2 regions of the Amycolatopsis sp. lyj-23 genome follow, and region 1 is predicted to be linked to the other one. Evidence: predicted binding sites of a transcription regulator. Region 1 holds the regulator's gene; the other holds the start of a gene.
The links. Region 1 encodes HspR, which represses chaperone genes until heat shock. Its sites were predicted from a motif close to ANNTTGAGTNNNNNNNACTCAANNT; they were not measured.

Region 1 (5,469 bases):
TTGACCGCGCGTGGCCGAATTGCTCCGTTCGAGCGGGAACGCGCGGAATCACGCGCATCTGCACGGGAATTCGCCTACAGTCGGGAACCCTCGGGGGCGGCACCGCCACAGCGACGCCGCACGCACGGCGCGAAAATCTTTGCCCTACTGGAGAAATACCGTTCCCGATGAGTGCTGAATCCGTGAGGATCTCCACCGTGCCCGAGACACTTCCCGTTTCGGCTGTGGCAGGTCGAGAGATGGCCCGGTTGATTCGTGCGAGTTTTGCGGAGGTCGAACCGAAAGCAGACGAACTGGCACAGTACTTCTACGGCGCGTTGTTCGTGGTCGCCCCCGATTGCCGGGAGCTGTTCCCGGTCACCATGACGACGCAGCGGAGCAGGCTGCTGCGTGCACTGGTGTACGTGGTGCAAATGGTCGACCGGCCCGACGAGCTGGCCACCTTCCTCGGGCAGCTGGGCCGCGACCACCGGAAGTTCGCCGTTCTTCCCCGCCACTACGACGCCGTCGGCGTCGCGCTGATCGCCGCGCTGAAACGGTTCCTCAAGGAGAACTGGACCGCCGAAGTCGAAGCCGCGTGGACGTCGGCCTTCGGGCTCATCGCCAAGACGATGCGCGAGGCCGCCCAAGCGGAGACGGGGCCGGCGGCGTGGTCGGCGACCGTGCTCGAGCACCGGAAGCTCAGCCGTGACGTCGCGCTGGTGAAGGTGCGCACCGAGGGCCTCCTGCCCTACCGCGCCGGCGGGTACGTCAGCGTGGAAGTGCCGCAGCGGCCCCGGTTCTGGCGGTACCTGTCCCCGGCGAACGCGCCGCGCGGCGACGGGCAGCTCACCTTCCACGTGCGCGCGGTGCCCGGCGGCTGGGTCAGCGGAAGCATCGTCAACCACACGAAGCCGGGCGACGTCTGGCGGCTCGGGCCGTCGATGGGCGTGCTGAACGTGCTTCCGAGTTCGGCGAAGCGGCGGCTGCTGATGGTCGGCGGCGGCACCGGGATCACGCCGCTGCTGGCGATCCTCGACGACCTTTCGCACTGGAAGCGGAACCCGCCCGTGCACCTGTTCTTCGGCGGCAAGCGACCGGAGGACCTGTACGCGCTGGAGGAGCTGCGCAGGATGGCCGCGACGGCGAAGTGGCTGACGGTCACCCCGGTCACCGAGGAGGGCGCGCTGGCCGGCGGCGACCGCGGGACGCTCGCCCACGCCGTCACGCAGCGCGGCTCGTGGCAGAACCACGACGTCCTCGTTTCCGGTTCACCGGCGATGATCCAGGCGACCGTCGCCCAGCTGCTGGCCAAGGGGATCGAGCTGGCGCGAATTTCCTACGACCCGTTCACCCTGGACTGAGATTTGTCCGGAATGCGCTGAGGAACTCTCAGCGTCGAACGCGGAACCGGCAGCGGCTCGCTATCTTTGCCGATATGGAGATGACTATTCCGGTTTCGGACGGCACCATCGACGGCTACCTGGCGGAACCCGGCGGCGCCGGGCCGCACCCGGGCGTGGTGCTCGTCCACGACGTTTTCGGGCTGAGCCAGGACGTGAAGAACATCACCGACCGCTTCGCCCGTGAGGGATACCTCGCGCTCAGCCCGGACCTGTATGCGCGCGGCGGGATGTTCCGCTGCGTGCGGCGGGTGTTCTCGGACATGTTCGCCAACCGCGGCCGGGCGTTCGACGACATCGAGGCGTCCCGCGCGCTCCTCGCCGCGCGGCCGGACTGCTCGGGCCGGATCGGCATCGCCGGGTTCTGCATGGGCGGCGGCTTCGCGCTCGTCGCGGCTTCACGCGGGTTCGAGGCGTCCGCGCCGTACTACGGGCGGCTGCCGAAGAACCTGTCGGTGCTCGACGACGCCTGCCCGGTCGTCGCCAGCTTCGGCAAGAAGGACTTCGGGCTGCGCGGCGCCGCGGCCGAGCTCGAGACGGCGCTCACCGAGCGCGGCATCCCGCACGACGTCAAGGAGTACCCGGACGCCAGCCACGGTTTCGCCAACCGGATCGACACGGTCGCACCGGTGAACCTGCTGCTCAAGGTGGTCGGCTTCACCTACCACGAGGCATCGGCCGAGGACGCGTGGCGCCGGGTGACGGCGTTCTTCGGCGAACACCTGCAGCAGCCGGCCCCACCTTCGCACTGAGCCGAGCGGAGCAGCGGATTCGTCGAACGGCGGTAGTTCGTTGACCGTTGTGCCCGAATCAACTTATGGTCTAGACCACATCTCCCCCGGATGTGCTCGTTCGTCCTTCCTGGCGGAACGACGCTGTTCCCCTTCGAGGAGCCGAAATGACCCTGAAGCGCAAGCTCTTCGCGGCCGCGGCCGGTGCGTTGCTCGCACCGGTGCTGGTCGTCGTCCTCCCCGCCACCAGCGCCAGTGCCCACGGTTACGTATCGGACCCGCCCAGCCGGCAGGCCAACTGCGCGGCCGGGAAGGTGCCCAACTGCGGCGAAATCATCTACGAACCCCAGAGCGTCGAAGGCCCGAAGGGGCTGCGCAGCTGCAACGGCGGACTGTCCCAGTTCGCCGAGCTGAACGACGAGTCGAAGCCGTGGCCCGCGAAGTCGGTGGGCACCACGGTGACGTTCAACTGGGTCTTCACCGCCCGGCACTCGACGTCGAGCTACGAGTACTACGTCGGCAACACGCGCGTCGCGCTGTTCAACGGCAACAACCAGCAGCCGCCGTCGACGCTGTCGCACACGGTGAACCTGGCCGGCTACTCGGGCCGGATCAAGGTGCTGGCCATCTGGAACATCTCGGACACGGCCAACGCGTTCTACAGCTGCATCGACCTGCAGGTCGGCGGAGGCGGCACCACCACGCCGCCGACCACGACGACCCCGCCGAGCACCACCACGCCGCCGCCGAGCACGACGACCCCGCCGCCCAGCACGACGACCACCCCGCCGTCCAGCGGAACGTGGTCGGCGGGCACGGCGTACAAAGCGGGCGACGTCGTGACGTACAACGGCGTGAGCTACCGCTGCCTCCAGCCGCACACGGCGATCGCGGGCTGGGAGCCGCCGAACACGCCGGCGCTGTGGCAGCGCCAGTGAGAGTGGTCTTGGCCGTCGTCGCGCTGCTGCTGACCGGCTGCGCGGCGACGGCCGCTCCACCGCAGTACAACGCGGCCGACGTGATGTTCCTGCAGATGCTGATCCCCCAGAACGAGCAGGGGATCGAGATCGTCCGCCTGGCTTCGGACCGCCCGGTGCCGGCGTCGCTGAAAGAGCTGGCGAAGGCGATCGAGCTGACGCAGCAGACGGAGGTCGCGGACATGCGGCGCTGGCTCCACGACTGGGACCAGCCCGAGACGATGGACATGAACCCCCAGGCCCACGCGGGCCACGGCGGCATGAAGATGACCTCGCCGGACCTGGTGGGAGCGTTGCGGGCGGTCCCGGACGGCGAGTTCACCCGCCGGTTCCTGGACGTCCTGACGGGCCAGCAGCAGGGAGCCGTCGAGCTGGCCCAGACCGAGAACGGCACGGCAGGCGGGGTCAACGGGCAGGCCCGTGATCTGGCCCGCCGGGTGATCGAGTCCCGGACGGCCGAGGTCAAGCAGTTGCTGAACACGAAGACGTAACCCCGCGGCGCGGCCGCGAGCAGCCGGGGAGGGACTGCTCGCGGCCCCACTAACGAGAGCAGGGCCTCCCCGGTCACCCGGGGAGGCCCTGCTTCGCTCAGCTGGTCAGCGGCGCTTGGGGCGCCAGACCACCAACGCCGTCTGCTGGTTGAGCGGCACCAGGTCCCGGCGGTAGGACGCGTGCGCCGCGGCCGCCGCCTGCTCCGCCGCCACGTACGCCGCGGTCAGTTCCTCCGTCAGCTCGGTGATCCGGGCCCGGAGGGCGTCGACCTGGTTCTCCAGCTCGATGATGCGCTTGATGCCCGCGAGGTTCACGCCGTCCTCTTGCGACAGGCGCTGGACCTCGCGCAGCAGCGCGATGTCCCGCATCGAGTAGCGCCGCCCGCCGCCGGGGGTGCGGCCCGGTGAGACCAGGCCCTGCCGGTCGTACGTGCGCAACGTCTGCGCGTGCATCCCGGCGAGCTGGGCCGCCACCGAGATGACGAACACCGGGGTTTCCTCGTCCCCTTCCTGGGGGATCCCGCCGAACACCACTCTCACCTACCTTGCAGCAGCTCGGTGATCTCGGGCCGGGGGTCGTGCCCGGCCATCGCCTCGGCGTACGCCTGCAGTGCTTCGCGCGCCTTGTCGTCCAGTTTGGCGGGAATCGCCGCCTGGAGGGTGACGAGCAGGTCACCTTGTGCACCGTCGCGCTTGGCGATGCCCTTGCCGCGCACGCGCAGCACCCGTCCGCTCGCGGTACCCGGCGGCACCTTGAGCGAGACCTTGCCTTCCAGCGTCGGCACCGTGATCGTGGTGCCGAGCGCCAGCTCCGTGAAGTCCACCGGCACGGTGATCGTCAGGTCGAGGCCCTTGCGCCCGAACAGCGCGTGCGGAGCCACGTGCACCCGGACGTACAGGTCGCCCGCCTGCGCGCCGCCCCGGCCCGGTTCGCCCTGGCCGGCCAGCCGGATCCGCTGGTCGTCGTCGACGCCCGGCGGGATCCGGACGGTCAGCGTGCGGGTCCGCGTGCTGATGCCTTCGCCGCCGCACTCCGGGCACGGGTCGTCGATGATCTGCCCGCGGCCGCGGCAGTCGCGGCACGGCTCCGAGAACGCGAAGGCGCCCTGGCTGCGGCTGACCAGCCCCGAACCGGAACAGGTCGGGCAGGTCCGCGGCGACGTCCCCGGCCGCGCGCCGTTGCCGCCGCACGTCGCACAGGTCGCCGGGCTCGACAGCCGCAGCGGCAGGGTCGCGCCCTTGACCGCCTCGGTGAAGTCGATCCGGACGTCCGTTTCGACGTCGGCACCGCGCTGCGGCCGGTTCGCCGCCGCACCCGCCGACGTCCGGCCGCGGCCGAAGAGCCCGCCGAGGATGTCGCCGAGCCCGCCGAAACCGCCCTGCTGACCGGCGCCGGCCTGGCTGAAGATGTCGCCCATGTCGAAGCTGCCGGTGCCGCTTCCGCCGCCGGGGAAGTTGAATCCGCCCGCGCCGCCGAACAGCCGCCGCGCCTCGTCGTACTCCTTGCGCTTGCTCGCGTCGGAGAGCACGCCGTAGGCCTCGGAGACCGCCTTGAACTTCTGCTCCGCCTCCGCGTTGCCGGCGTTCGCGTCCGGGTGGTTCTCCTTGGCCAGCTTCCGGTAGGCCTTCTTGATCTCGTCCGCGGTGGCGTCGGAGGAGACGCCCAGCTCACGGTAGAAGTCCTTACCGATCCATTCCCGTGCGCTCATCGGGCGTCTCCTCCTCCCACTTGGTTCCTCTTCTTACTGCTGCTGTTCATCGACTCCGCCGCCGAGTGGCAGCTCGCCACCGACGGACGGGTCCCCCGGGGCCGCTCCGGGCTCGTGGTCGGTCACGCCGACCAGCGCCGCCCGCAGTACGCGGTCCCCGAAGCGGTACCCGCGGCGCA
Region 2 (5,469 bases), on a different contig from region 1:
ATTCGCGGCGCTACGCGATCGACCAGGTGCTGGCCGGCTGCTCCGGTGGCGACCTGCTCGACGTCGGCTGCGGGCCCGGGATGATGGTGCGGCACCTGCTCGACACCCGGCCCGGCGACTTCCGCATCACCGCGTGCGACCAGTCGCCTGCCATGATCGACGCCGTGGCCGCGCGGGCCGGCGACGGCGTCGAGCTGGCCGTGGGCGACATCCAGGAGATGCCCTTCGGCGACCGGCGGTTCGACGTCGTCCTCGCCATGGGCGTTCTCGAATACACCGACGCCGCGCAGGCCCTGCAGGAAGTCGCCCGCGTCACGCGGCCCGGCGGGCTCGTCGTGACGACGATGCTCAACCCGCGCAGCCCGTACCGGCTCTTCGAATGGGGTGTCTTCTGGCCCGCGCGCCGCACCCTCGGCGCGTTGGAACGGCTCGTCGGCGTCCCGCCGTCCAGACGGCACGGCGCCCGCCGCACCGGGATCGTCGCGCTGACCCCGCGGCGCCTGCGGGAACTGCTGTGGCGCGCCGGCCTGCAGCCGGGCGAGGTCATCGCCTACGACGTCACCGCGTCCGTGCCGCCGGTCGACCGGCTGGTCCGGCGCCGGGACCGCTCGTGGCGCGAGCGTCCGGAATCGACGATCGCGCGCGGGGCGAAGCGGTGGCTCGGCACCGGCTACCTCGTCGCCGCCCGGCGGGTCGGCGCGTAGGGGAACGGCCGGTTTCCCCCGCGGGAGGGGGAAACCGGCCGTCCGGCGGCGGCCCTGGAGGGTTACGCCGCCTGGGAAACCGGCGTCGAAGCCGGGGTCAGTGCGAGGTCGAGGACCTCGCGGACGTTCGCCACCGCGTGCACGTCCAGCTGGGCCAGCACCTCGGCCGGGACGTCGTCGAGGTCCGGCTCGTTGCGCTGCGGGATGATCACCGTCTTCATCCCCGCCCGGTGCGCGGCCAGCAGCTTCTGCTTGACGCCGCCGATCGGCAGGACGCGTCCGGTCAGGGACACCTCGCCGGTCATCGCGACGTCGGCGCGAACCACGCGGCCGGAGAGCAGCGACGCCAGCGCCGTCGTCATCGTGACGCCGGCCGACGGGCCGTCCTTCGGGACCGCGCCCGCCGGGACGTGCACGTGGATGCCGCGCTTGCGCAGGTCGCCCACCGGCAGCTCCAGCTCCGCGCCGTGCGAGCGCAGGTAGGACAGCGCGATCTGCACCGACTCCTTCATCACGTCGCCGAGCTGGCCGGTCAGCTGCAGCCCGGACGCGCCGGACTCCTCGTCGGCCAGCGACGCCTCGATGTAGAGGACGTCACCGCCCGTGCCGGTCACTGCCAGGCCGGTGGCCACGCCCGGGGTCGCCGTGCGCTGCGTCGACGCCGGCAGCGACGACTCCGGGATGTGCCGCGGGCGGCCGAGGTAGGTCTCCAGATCACCCGCGTCGATCGACAGCGGCAGCGCCACCTCGTCCAGCGCCACCTTGGTCGCGACCTTCCGCAGCACCTTCGCGATCGTCCGGTTCGCGTCGCGCACGCCCGCCTCGCGGGTGTACTCGGCGGCGATCCGGCTGAACGCGGCGTCCGTCAGGACGACGTCCGAAGCGCCCAGCCCGGCGCGCTCCAGCTCACGGGGGAGCAGGTGGTCGCGGGCGATGGTGACCTTCTCGTGCTCGGTGTAGCCGTCCAGCGTGACGAGCTCCATGCGGTCCAGCAGCGGGCCGGGGATGGTCTCCAGCGCGTTGGCCGTCGCCAGGAACACGACGTCGGACAGGTCCAGCTCTACCTCGAGGTAGTGGTCGCGGAACGTGTGGTTCTGCTCCGGGTCCAGCACTTCGAGCAGCGCGGCGGTCGGGTCGCCGCGGTAGTCCGCGCCGACCTTGTCGATCTCGTCGAGCAGCACGACCGGGTTCATCGAGCCGGCTTCCTTGATGGCGCGGACGATCCGGCCGGGCAGCGCGCCGACGTAGGTGCGGCGGTGGCCGCGGATCTCGGCCTCGTCGCGGATGCCGCCGAGGGCGACCCGGACGAACTTGCGGCCCATGGCCTTCGCGACGGACTCACCCAGCGACGTCTTGCCGACCCCGGGAGGGCCCGCGAGGGCGAGCACCGCGCCCGAACGACGGCCGCCGACCGGGCCGAGGCCCGACTCCGCACGGCGCTTCCGGACGGCCAAGTACTCGATGATGCGTTCCTTGACGTCGTCGAGGCCCGCGTGGTCGGCGTCGAGCACCGCCCGCGCGGCCGCGATGTCGTAGACGTCCTCGGTGCGCTCGTTCCAGGGCAGCTCCAGGACGGTGTCCAGCCAGGTGCGGATCCAGCCGCCCTCGGGGGACTGCTCGGACGTGCGGTCCAGCTTGTCCACTTCGGCCAGCGCGGCCTTCTTGACGGCGTCGGGCAGTTCGGCGGCCTCGACGCGGGCGCGGTAGTCCGTCTCGTCGGCGGTGCCGTCGAGCTCGCCGAGCTCCTTGCGGATGGCTTCGAGCTGGCGGCGCAGCAGGAACTCCTTCTGCTGCTTCTCCATGCCCTCGGCGACGTCCTTGCGGATCGTGTCGGTCACCTCGAGCTCGGCCAGGTACTCCTTGCTCCACTCGAGCGCCTTCTCCAGCCGCGCGGTGACGTCCAAAGTGGACAGCAGCTCGAGCTTCTGCTCGGTGGACAGGTACGGCGCGTTGCCGGACAGGTCGGCGACCGCGGAGGGCTCCTCGACCTGCTGGACGGCGTCGATCAGCTGCCAGCCGCCGCGCTGCTGGAGGATCGAGATGACGACGGCCTTGTACTCGGCCGCCAGCTTCGCGGTCTGGTCGTTGGTGGTCTCGGGGGCGTCTTCGGCGTGCACCCAGCGGGCGGCGCCGGGACCGTCGGCGATCCGGCCGACGACCGCGCGGGCGGTGCCGCGCAGCAGGGCGGCGGCCTTGCCGCCGGGCACGCGGCCGATGCGCTCGACCGTGGCGACGGTGCCGAACTCGGCGTACTCGCCGTGGACGCGCGGGACGATCAGCACCTCGGCCTTGGTGGCCGCGGAGGACCGGATGCCGGGGAAGGACGCCTGGGTCGGCGTCTTGGCCTGGGCGGACTCCACCGCGGCCCGCGTCTCGGTGTCGGTCAGGTCGAGCGGGACGACCATGCCCGGCAGCACGACGTCGTCATCGAGCGGGAGCACGGGCAGGAGGCGGGTGTCGGACATGTGCACTCCTCGGATAGTTGAGTCTGCCTAGCTCAACTCTCCGATGGGTGCGTTTGTTTCCGATGGTGCGTTCGCCCAGAGCGATCGGGGAAAGTGCAGGTCAGGCGGGTTTCTCCGCGACGGCGCACCACGCGAAGGGCCGCGCCTCCGCTTCGAGGGCGTTGATTTTCCGGTCCGGCCGCCAGTCCGGCAGGTGCACGATCCCCGGTTCGAGGAGCCGCCAGTCCCCGAAGAGCGGCTCGATCTCCTCGCGGTTGCGGAGCCAGACCGGGTTGCTCGTCTTCCGGTACTGCTCGACGAACCAGCGCAGCCCCTCCAGGTACGGGCCGTCGCCGTCGCCCTCGCTCATCTGCGAGATCGCCAGCCAGCTGCCCGGCGCGAGCGCGTCGCGGTACGCCGCCAGCAGCCCGTCCGGGTCGTCGTCCGGGCCGACGAAGTGCAGCACCGCCGCCATGATCAGGCAGACCGGCTGCGAGAAGTCGATCAGCCGCCGGGTCTCTTCGGCGCGCAGCACGGACTTCGCGTCCCGCATGTCGGCCTGGACGATGCCGGCCCAGTCGGTCGCCACGCTCTCTTCGAGGATGAGCGTCGCGTGGGCGACGGCGACCGGCTCGTAGTCGACGTAGACGACCTTCGCGTCGTGGTCCTCGGGCAGCTCCGCCTCGACGACCTCGTGCACGTTGCCCGCCGTCGGCACGCCGGAGCCGAGGTCGATGAACTGCCGGATGCCGGCCCGCAGCGCCGCCCGGACCGCGCGGTTCATGAACTCGCGGTTCTGCTTGGACCCCGGGCGCACCAGCGGCCACTGCTGTTCCATGCGCCGGCCGAACTCGCGGTCCACGGCCCAGTTCTGGGTACCGCCCAGGTACCAGTCGTAGATCCGGGCCGCGGACGGCTTCTCGGTGTCGACACCCTCGGGCGCTCTCGGCGCGGAATCCCGCTGGTCGGTCACTTCAAGGCTCCCCTCGCTGGCGGCGAGGTCAGCCTATAAGCACAGCGCACCCGCGGTAATCCTCCAGTGGTCACCGAACAGCCGGTCGACGCTGCCAGTACGTCCACAGCGGCCGGTAGCCCTGCGCGTACCAGAACGGCGTCGACAGCGGGTTCGCCGCCGCGTGGTGCAGCAGGACGACGTCGGCGCCTTCCTCGTCGAGGACCTGGTGGGCGTGCGTCGCGAGCGCGGTGCCGACGCCGGACGACCGGGCGGCCTCGGCGACGGCCAGCGACGACAGGTACCCGACGCGCGAAGCGGCGACGCGGCTGCTGATCCAGCCGGTCTCGCCCGGGTGCTGGACGCTCACCATGCCGAGCGGGCGGCCGTACAGCTCGGCGATCCACAACGGCGGCTCCGGCCGCTTCAGCTGCTCGGCGAGGTCCTTGGCCAGGATGTCCTCGACGCCGGTGCGCCAGTTCACCGTGCCGTACTGGGCGTCGTAGGAGTGCAGCTCCATGCCGAGCGCCACCGCCGTCTCCAGGTCGCCGGGCTCGGCGCGGCGGATCTTGACGCCCGGGGTGCCGAGCGGGGTCGCCGGGACCAGGCGCTGGGCGGGCCGGACCGCGATCACCCGCAGCGGCGCGAAGCCGTGGTGGAGCATTTCGCGCGCGCCGGCCGCGTCGCGGCTCGCGCGCGGCACGATCGCCGCCGTCTCCGTGTCACCCCGTTCGGCGACCGCGCGCAGATGTTCATCCCATCGGGTGAGGAGGGCGTCCAGGACGGCCGCCGGCTGGGGGCCGGCCAGCTGGAGGTCGAGCCGGTGCTCGGTCAGCGCGCGCCACGGCGCGTTGGGGGCGTCGCGGTCGACCTGGACGCGGGACGCGAGCCCGGACGCGGCCGAGCCGCCCGTCGCCACCTCCAGGACCACGGCGTTTTCCGCCGCCTCGAAGGGAGTCGAACCGGGGAGCAGGGGATCCACCGCCGCGAGCCGTGCCGCGTGTTCGGTGGCAATCACGTCGCTGTGCATGGGCCTTATTGAAGCGCTACCCGAGCCGCTGTGCGTAGGGAACCGGTGGAGTTACGACACCTGCCGTTTCACCCCTTGGTCCACGCAGGTCAGCGCGTTCGAGGCATTGTTAACCCTGGGGTGATCTCCTACTGTCTCGAAAGGGACGCGGGTACGCCCTACGGGGTACGGTATGGCCCCTGTCCACACCCGAAGTCACGGATCAGCACCGGTGGACAAGCCGGGAGGGAAGGTCGGATGCCGGACACCAACGCCCACGGTGACGCCGTCGCGCAGGCGCAGCCCGGGCCGGGAGCCGCTTCCGGGACACCGCCCGTCTCCGCCGAAGCCCGCACCGAC

Region 2: the regulator HspR is predicted to act here: its motif matches at 3,184-3,208, upstream of lon (endopeptidase La).

What each region holds. Positions count from the first base shown of each region.
Region 1 covers NZ_JAJPWN010000018.1:21,945-27,413, reverse strand. Annotated here, with positions in the region: gene ACLJPY_RS37180 (globin domain-containing protein) at 240-1,343, shown strand; gene ACLJPY_RS37175 (dienelactone hydrolase family protein) at 1,418-2,134, shown strand; gene ACLJPY_RS37170 (lytic polysaccharide monooxygenase) at 2,281-3,051, shown strand; gene ACLJPY_RS37165 (DUF305 domain-containing protein) at 3,048-3,581, shown strand; gene ACLJPY_RS37160 (heat shock protein transcriptional repressor HspR) at 3,687-4,112, opposite strand; gene dnaJ (molecular chaperone DnaJ) at 4,118-5,290, opposite strand; gene grpE (nucleotide exchange factor GrpE) at 5,324-5,469, opposite strand, start outside.
Region 2 covers NZ_JAJPWN010000019.1:42,305-47,773, forward strand. Annotated here, with positions in the region: gene ACLJPY_RS38560 (class I SAM-dependent methyltransferase) at 1-704, shown strand, start outside; gene lon (endopeptidase La) at 767-3,169, opposite strand; gene ACLJPY_RS38570 (SAM-dependent methyltransferase) at 3,270-4,121, opposite strand; gene ACLJPY_RS38575 (GNAT family N-acetyltransferase) at 4,192-5,130, opposite strand; gene ACLJPY_RS38580 (putative bifunctional diguanylate cyclase/phosphodiesterase) at 5,368-5,469, shown strand, end outside.